Regions from separate parts of the Pantoea sp. X-Soil-YNGN-785 genome, predicted to be linked through region 1. Evidence: riboswitches for the same ligand, from Rfam matches in the RefSeq annotation. Region 1 holds a riboswitch; the other holds the start of a gene.

Region 1 (4,089 bases):
ACCTGGGCGATCTCACACTTCGTAACCGCATTGTATTGCCGCCACTGACGCGTTGTCGCAGTGAACAGCCGGGCAATATTCCCGGCGAGTTGATGGTGGAGTATTACCGCCAGCGTGCCAGCGCGGGACTAATGATCACCGAAGGCACCCAGATTGAACCTCGCGGGCAGGGCTATGCATGGACGCCGGGGATCCACAGCGACGCCCAGATCGCGGGCTGGAAAAAGGTCACAGAGGCGGTACATCAGGAAGGCGCCACGATTTTTTGCCAGCTCTGGCACGTTGGTCGCGTCTCTCACAATGAACTTCAGCCAGGCAAGCAGGCTCCCGTTGCGCCTTCAGCCATCGCCGCCGATAACGTTCGGGTATTCATTGAAACCGGACCAGGCGCGGGGATACTGACCGCACCCAGCGAACCACGGGCACTGACCAACGCGGAAGTCAAAGAGATCGTGGCGCTTTACCGACGCGCGGCGGAAAATGCAAAAGAGGCCGGTTTTGACGGTGTGGAACTGCATTCTGCCAACGGTTATCTGATTAACCAGTTTATTTCGGAGCACACTAACTTCCGCACGGATGAATATGGCGGCTCAGCAGAGAATCGTCTGCGTTTCCTGCGTGAAGTTGTTGAGGCGGTCAGCGCGGTATTTGGCAGCCACCGTGTTGGCGTGCGGTTTGCGCCATTGTTTTCGAGTACTGACGAAGAGCGCGTCTATCTTGGCCTGGTTGAAAGCGATCCCCATGCGACCTATATCCGCGCCGCGGAGTTGCTGAATGAGCTGGAAGTTGGCTATCTCTCTATTGCCGAAGCGGACTGGGATAATAGCCCGGATATGCCAGAGAGTTTCCGGGTTGCGCTGCGGGAAACATTCCGTTCTCCGATCATCTATTCTGGTCGCTACACGGCGGAAAAAGCACAGCATATGCTTGATAAAGGCTGGGGCGATCTGGCGGGTTTTGGCCGCTCGTTTATTGCGAATCCCGATTTGCCGGCACGCATTAAAGCAGGTTATCCGCTGAATCCCGTCGATCACGCTTCCCTGTATGGCGGCACTGAGAAAGGCTATACTGACTATCCTGTTTTTCAATCCTGATCTTATGTGAGGCGGCATGTCCCCCGAAAATGCCCTGAAGTTACTGTCCAACCCGACCCGGGTGGCAGTACTAAAGTGGCTTAAAAATCCTGACGAAGCGTTTGCGGGCTATTCTCAGCTCTATCCCTTCGCTCAGTATGGCGTCTGTGCCACCCTCATCCAGGACAAGGCGGGCTTATCACAGCCCGCTACTTCGTTATGCCTGAAAGCCCTGCACAATGCGGGGCTGGTCGAAGCCAGCAAAGTCGGGAAGTGGACCTATTATCGCCGCGCTGAACCACGTATTCGTGAAATAACCGACGTGGTGACACAATCGCTGCAGGCGCTTTAGGGCGCCTGCCGTTTCAGCACTTCTCTGTTATCTTATCTGCGAATGCTGAGTCTTTGCACTTACAGTAAACGCCTGCACCTATCCCCCGGATTTCTGACTCGTCTTCACGCACGCGGCTTGACGAAGCTGCCCGCTTAACTTACAACTAAAGCCGTCAGGGGAGTCTCGCCAGAGAGACTGAGAGGCTAATAGCGCAGTGCGCGGCTTAGCGACCCTTAGAACCTGACCCAGTTGATACTGGCGTAGGAAGACGGGTATCGCATCCGATACTTGCCGCAGGCGCGCGTTCGCGACGTCTTTGCCTATTCCCTCTGTATCACGGGTCTTCGTTAACCGATAACGAGGCCAAAGTGAAACATCTCATTCTTAATCACTCTCTTCCTCTCCGGTGGGCACCATGAGCCGCTGGTCGGTGCTGGGCAGCGGCGTTGCCGGGCTGTGTGTCGCCACGCTACTGCTGGAACGGGGAGAAGCCGTTGAAGTCATTACGCAGCCTGACTGTCGTGCCGCCTCGCACTGGGCGGGGGGCATGCTTGCGCCCTGGTGCGAAGCAGAAAGCGCGCCACACCAGGTCATCGAATGGGGCCAGCACGCTGCCGGATGGTGGGCGAAACGCGTCGACGGCGTGGAGCAGCAGGGCACGCTGGTGGTTGCGCCACCGCGTGACAGCCGCGAACTGACGCGCTTCGCCAGCATGACGCAGCAGCATCAGTGGGTCGCCCCCGGTGACATCGAACCGGCGCTGGAAAATCGCTTTGCCCGCGGCCTGTTCTTTGCTGCAGAGGCGCATCTTGATCCGCGCTGCGCACTGCAGCAACTGCGCGTCACACTGCACGAGGCGGGCATACCCTTTCACAGCGGCAAACCCGGCGGCAAAATCATCGACTGCCGCGGCATCCACGCTCTTGATCAGCAGCCCGCTCTGCGCGCCGTGCGGGGCGAAATGTTGATCCTGCATACGCATGACGTTCAGCTCTCCCGTCCGGTCCGTTTGCTGCATCCGCGCTTTCCCTGCTATCTGGTGCCGCGTGCCGGAGGCCACTTCATGCTTGGAGCCACCATGGTCGAAAGTCACGACAGCAGCCCGATCAGCGCCAGGGCGATGATGGAGCTGCTGAGCGCGGCTTACAGTCTGCATCCGGCGCTGGCTGAAGCACGGATCGTAGAGAGCGGCACCGGTCTGCGTCCCGCCTACCGCCAGAACCTGCCGGAAGTCCGCTATGAAAATGGGCGCTTCTCGTTAAACGGGCTGTACCGCCACGGCTTTTTACTGGCCCCGATTATGGCTGAAAAACTCATGCTGCAACTCACTCAGGAGATGACTCATGCGAGTTCAACTTAATGGACGCACGATTGAAACCAGCGCAACAACGCTGGCGGAACTTATGGCGGAGCAGCAGATCGACCCGCGCACCGTCGCCACCGCACTGAACGGTGAGTTTGTGCCGCGCAGCCGTTATGTCAGCCAGCAGCTTCAAGCGGGCAGCCAGCTGGAAATCCTGTCACCGATGCAGGGAGGTTAACCATGTTCTATCAATTCACTCCGCAATCCCGTTTTCTGCTTGGCACCGCCGGATATCCGTCACCCGACATTCTGCATCAGGCTATCGATGCATCAGGTGCGGAGATAATTACCGTCAGTCTGCGTCGTGAAGGCAGCGAAGGCGGTGCCTTTCGCACGCTGTTGCAGCGGCTCAACAAACGGATTCTGCCGAATACCGCGGGCTGCCATACGGTAAAAGAGGCGGTGACGACGGCACAGATGGCGCGTGAACTGTTCGACACGCCGTGGATCAAGCTGGAAGTGATTGGTCATGCCGACACGCTGCAGCCCGATCCCTTTGCGCTGGTTGAAGCGGCCCGGATCCTCTGCGCTGATGGCTTCCAGGTCTTTCCCTACACCACCGAAGATCTGATTGTCGGCGAGAAGCTGCTGGAAGCGGGTTGTGAAGTGCTGATGCCCTGGGGCGCGCCAATTGGTTCCGGCCAGGGGCTGCGCAACATCGAGGGACTCCGCGCCATGCGTGCGTGGTTTAAAGATGTGCCGCTGATAATTGATGCGGGCATCGGTGCGCCAGGCCAGGCGGCGCAGGCGATGGAGATGGGTTTTGATGGCGTGCTGCTAAACACCGCGGTGGCGAAAGCACGCGATCCGGTGCGGATGGCGGGTGCCTTTGCCGCCGCGATCCACGGCGGGCATGAGGCGTTTCAGGCGGGATTGATGGAGCAGCGTGACATGGCGTCAGCTTCAACACCCATTTTTGGTCTGGCACAGTTCTGAGGAGCAGCAATGGATCGGTATCAGCGACAGACCATGTTGCCGGAGATCGGTGAAGCAGGGCAACAGCGCCTGAGCAGGGCAAGGGTGCTGGTGGTGGGTGCGGGCGGACTCAGCGCGACACTGTTGCCGTTACTGGCCGGCGCGGGCGTAGGGTTTATTCGGCTTTACGATGGCGATCGGGTTGAGCTGCACAACCTTCACCGGCAGACATTGTTTGGCATTGGGGATGTGGGCCAGCCCAAAGCAATCTGCGCGCAGCGCGCGCTGGCGCAGCGAAATCCTGACTGCCACGTTGAGGCGCATCCCCGGATGTTGAGCGCCAGCCAACTGCCGCAGGCGCTGGAGGGGATCGTTCTGGTGGTGGATGCGGCGGATAACTTCGC
Region 2 (4,089 bases), on a different replicon from region 1:
GCAGATCGCCACTGTCATATTCCGCCATAAAAGCGGTCATTAGCGATTGCGGGAAGGGCCACGGCTGGGAGGTCACGTAACGGACGTTTTTGACGCGGATATTGCTCTCTTCCATCACTTCCCGGGCAACGGCCTGCTCCAGCGTCTCGCCGACCTCCACAAAACCGGCCAGCACGGTGTAGACCTTGTTGCGATGGCGGGCATGATTCGCCAGCAGGATTTCATCGCCACGACGGATAGCCACAATGATGCAGGGCGCGATCTGCGGATAGTAACGCTCACGGCAATGGCTGCAGAGACAGGCAAATTCATGTTTGCTGTGGTGCATCTCATGGCCGCAATAGCCGCACCAGCGATGAGAACGGTAGAATTCCGCCAGCTGTACACCGCGACCCACCAGCTGAAACAGCTCCACATCCTGATCGATCAGCTGTCGCACGGAGAACATATCGGAAGAACGCGGCTCACAAATCAGCCAGACTTTTTCGCCCTGCCATTCACCAATGGTCCGGGCCTTACTGCCGGTTAAACCAAATTTTTCGGCGTTTCCGTGGGGTAAATCACCTTGTGGCAACCAAAGTTTCTGTTCATGGCTGACAATCCACCATCCAGCGTCTACGCTTGAGATTTCGCATTGCATTTATTTCGTCATCCTTAGCGTCAACCCGCACGCTGAAGCCCTGATGTTAAGTGTGTAGATAAACAACTATAACTCACATGGAGTTAGATATGCTTAACCAGTTAGACGTCCTGGCTGAACGCGTAGGTGGCAGTAATGAACTGGTCGATTCGTGGCTTGAAGCACGCCGCCAGCTACTGGTGACCTATTATCACCTGGTCGGTCTTAAACCTAAAAAAGAGGCGCTGACGCGTCTTGACGAGCAGGCGCTCGACAACTTCTGTCACGGCCTGGTCGACTATCTTTCTGCCGGTCACTTCAGTATCTATGAGCGCGTAATCAGCGAAATGAGTGGCGACAGCCCGATGATCGCTGCCGCGCAGATCTACCCTCCGCTGGAAGCGAATACTGAGCGTCTGATGCAGCTGTATGACGGTCACCTGCAGCAGGCGATTGACGATGAAAACTGCATGACCTTCCAGCAGGCACTCTCCGAAGTGGGCGAAGTGCTGGAATCACGCTTTACGCTGGAAGATAAGCTGATCCAGCTGGCCTGGGATAACCAGCTTGCTACGCCGCCAGTGGCGAATGACAGCCATATCGCGCGTCCGGCTTGATGGTTAACAACGGCAAAGGGCTTGAGATTATCCCGTAGCCCTTTTATGCTGAACAGGTTCTGAGGAGTACTCTCCAGAGAACCTTTGTTATTTTAGCGTTGAAATGTAAGGTTTTTACGCCCGGGTCTGTTATCAGACACCCGCGTAAAAACTGCTTCTTGTCGGAGTGCCCAGTTGGGCTGAGACCGTTAATTCGGGATCCGCGGAACCTGACCAGGTTAGAACCTGCGTAGGGAACAAGAGTAAAAATTCTCTGTATGCCAGCATGCCTGTGCTGTCTATACGGTTACTCCTTCCGAACTCCGGACAAGCATCGTTCCCCTTTAACAGGAAGATTGCTATGTCTGACCCAAAAATGACCCGTCGTGAACAACGTGCCCAGGCGCAGGAATTTATCGATTCCCTGCAAAGCGGCAGTGCTTTTCCCCAGTCCCGTCGCATCTGGATTACCGGCAGCCGGGAAGATATTCGCGTGCCGATGCGTGAAATCACCCTAAGCCCGACCCACATCGGCGGCACCAAAGAACAGCCTCTCTATGAGCAAAATGAAGCGGTGCCGGTCTATGACACGGCGGGTGCTTATGGTGATCCCGCGGCGCAGATCGATGTGCATCGTGGTCTGGAAAAGCTGCGCGCTCGCTGGATTGCTGAACGCGACGACAGTGAGCTTCTCGAACAGAACAGCTCGGGCTATACCCAGCAGCGGCTGGCTGACGAGGGGCTGGATCATCTGCGCTTCGATCACCTTCCGACACCGCGCCGCGCCCGTGCAGGCCGCCGTGTCACGCAACTGCACTATGCCCGTCAGGGCAGGATTACCCCGGAAATGGAGTTCATCGCCCTGCGGGAAAACATGGGCCGTGAGCGAATCCGCAGTGAGGTGCTGCTGCAACAGCATCCGGGACACAGTTTTGGCGCACATCTGCCCGCCGACATCACCCCCGAGTTTGTCCGTCAGGAGGTCGCTGCCGGACGCGCCATCATCCCTGCCAATATCAATCACCCGGAATCGGAGCCGATGATCATTGGTCGTAACTTCCTGGTTAAGGTCAACGCCAATATCGGTAACTCGGCAGTCACCTCTTCTATCGAGGAAGAAGTGGAAAAGCTGGTCTGGTCGACCCGCTGGGGTGCCGATACGGTGATGGATCTCTCTACCGGTCGCTATATTCATGAAACGCGAGAATGGATTTTGCGAAACAGCCCGGTGCCCATCGGTACCGTGCCGATCTATCAGGCGCTGGAAAAAGTGAATGGCGTGGCTGAGGCGCTGAACTGGGAAATATTCCGGGACACGCTGCTGGAGCAGGCGGAACAGGGCGTCGATTACTTCACTATCCACGCGGGCGTGCTGCTGCGTTATGTCCCGATGACGGCGAAACGTCTCACCGGGATCGTGTCGCGGGGGGGATCGATCATGGCCAAATGGTGCCTGTCGCATCATCAGGAGAGCTTCCTGTATGAGCACTTCCGGGAGATCTGTGAAATCTGCGCCGCTTACGATGTCTCCCTGTCGCTGGGCGATGGTCTGCGTCCGGGTTCGATTCAGGATGCCAACGATGAGGCGCAGTTTGCCGAACTGCGAACCCTGGGTGAACTGACGCGTATTGCCTGGGAGTATGACGTTCAGGTGATGATTGAAGGTCCGGGACATGTGCCGATGCATATGATCCGCCGTAATATGACCGAACAGCTCGACCTGTGCGATGAAGCCCCCTTCTACACGCTTGGCCCGCTGACCACTGACATCGCGCCCGGCTACGACCACTTCACCTCGGGTATCGGTGCCGCCATGATTGGCTGGTTTGGTTGCGCCATGCTGTGCTACGTCACGCCCAAAGAGCATCTGGGTCTGCCGAACAAAGAGGACGTGAAGCAGGGATTGATCACCTACAAAATCGCGGCGCATGCTGCCGATCTGGCGAAAGGCCACCCCGGTGCGCAGATCCGTGATAACGCCATGTCCAAAGCGCGCTTTGAATTCCGCTGGGAAGATCAGTTTAACCTGGCGCTGGATCCCCATACGGCAAGGGCGATGCATGATGAAACCCTGCCGCAGGAGTCGGGCAAGGTGGCCCATTTCTGCTCAATGTGCGGCCCCAAATTCTGCTCAATGAAAATTTCCCAGGAGGTGCGCGAGTTTGCGGCACGCCAGGATGCCCGTGCCGAGCCGGTTGAAGTTGGCATGGCGCAGATGTCAGATCGTTTCCGCAGCCGCGGCAGTGAGCTCTATCACCCTGCCGATGCCATTAAGGAGGAGTAAGGATGCCTGCATTTCCCGCTACCGCCCCGCGTCTGGGACTTTATCCGGTGGTTGATAGCCCCGAGTGGCTCGAACGCCTGCTGGAGATGGGCGTTCGCACGCTGCAGCTGCGTATCAAAGATCAGCCTGATGAGGCCGCCGAGCCCGCCATTGCTCAGGCAATTGCGTTGGGCAAACGCTACGACGCGCGTCTGTTTATCAATGATTACTGGCAGCTGGCGATTAAACATCATGCTTATGGCGTACATCTGGGTCAGGAGGATCTGGATGTCGCCGATCTTGCCCGCATTCATCAGGCCGGGTTACGACTGGGACTCTCTACCCACGACGATGCGGAACTGGATCGCGCTCTGGCAATCCAGCCCTCTTACATCGCACTTGGGCATATTTTCCCGACGCAGACCAAAGAGATGCCTTCTGCACCGCAGGGCATTGCACAGCTGAATCAACACCTGACACGTCTGTCGCATATTCCCACCGTGGCGATTGGCGGTATCTCGATTGCACGGGCACCTGAGGTGCTGGCCACCGGCGTCGGCAGCATTGCGGTGGTGAGTGCGATTACTCAGGCAGATGACTGGCGTGCCGCA

The links. A riboswitch is a leader RNA that binds a small molecule or an ion and turns the genes downstream of it on or off. The one in region 1 is predicted to bind thiamine pyrophosphate.
Region 2: it holds a riboswitch for thiamine pyrophosphate, as region 1 does, so the genes downstream of both, thiC (phosphomethylpyrimidine synthase ThiC) here and AC6I8E_RS20860 (FAD-dependent oxidoreductase) in region 1, are expected to answer to the same signal.

The regions. Positions count from the first base shown of each region.
Region 1 is NZ_AP035943.1:472,597-476,685, reverse strand. It holds gene AC6I8E_RS20870 (alkene reductase) at 1-1,094, shown strand, start outside; gene AC6I8E_RS20865 (ArsR/SmtB family transcription factor) at 1,111-1,425, shown strand; TPP riboswitch at 1,572-1,691, shown strand; gene AC6I8E_RS20860 (FAD-dependent oxidoreductase) at 1,823-2,767, shown strand; gene thiS (sulfur carrier protein ThiS) at 2,751-2,948, shown strand; gene AC6I8E_RS20850 (thiazole synthase) at 2,951-3,706, shown strand; gene AC6I8E_RS20845 (ThiF family adenylyltransferase) at 3,716-4,089, shown strand, end outside.
Region 2 is NZ_AP035942.1:245,451-249,539, reverse strand. It holds gene nudC (NAD(+) diphosphatase) at 1-640, opposite strand, end outside; gene AC6I8E_RS01090 (Rsd/AlgQ family anti-sigma factor) at 730-1,236, shown strand; TPP riboswitch at 1,389-1,489, shown strand; gene thiC (phosphomethylpyrimidine synthase ThiC) at 1,577-3,499, shown strand; gene thiE (thiamine phosphate synthase) at 3,502-4,089, shown strand, end outside.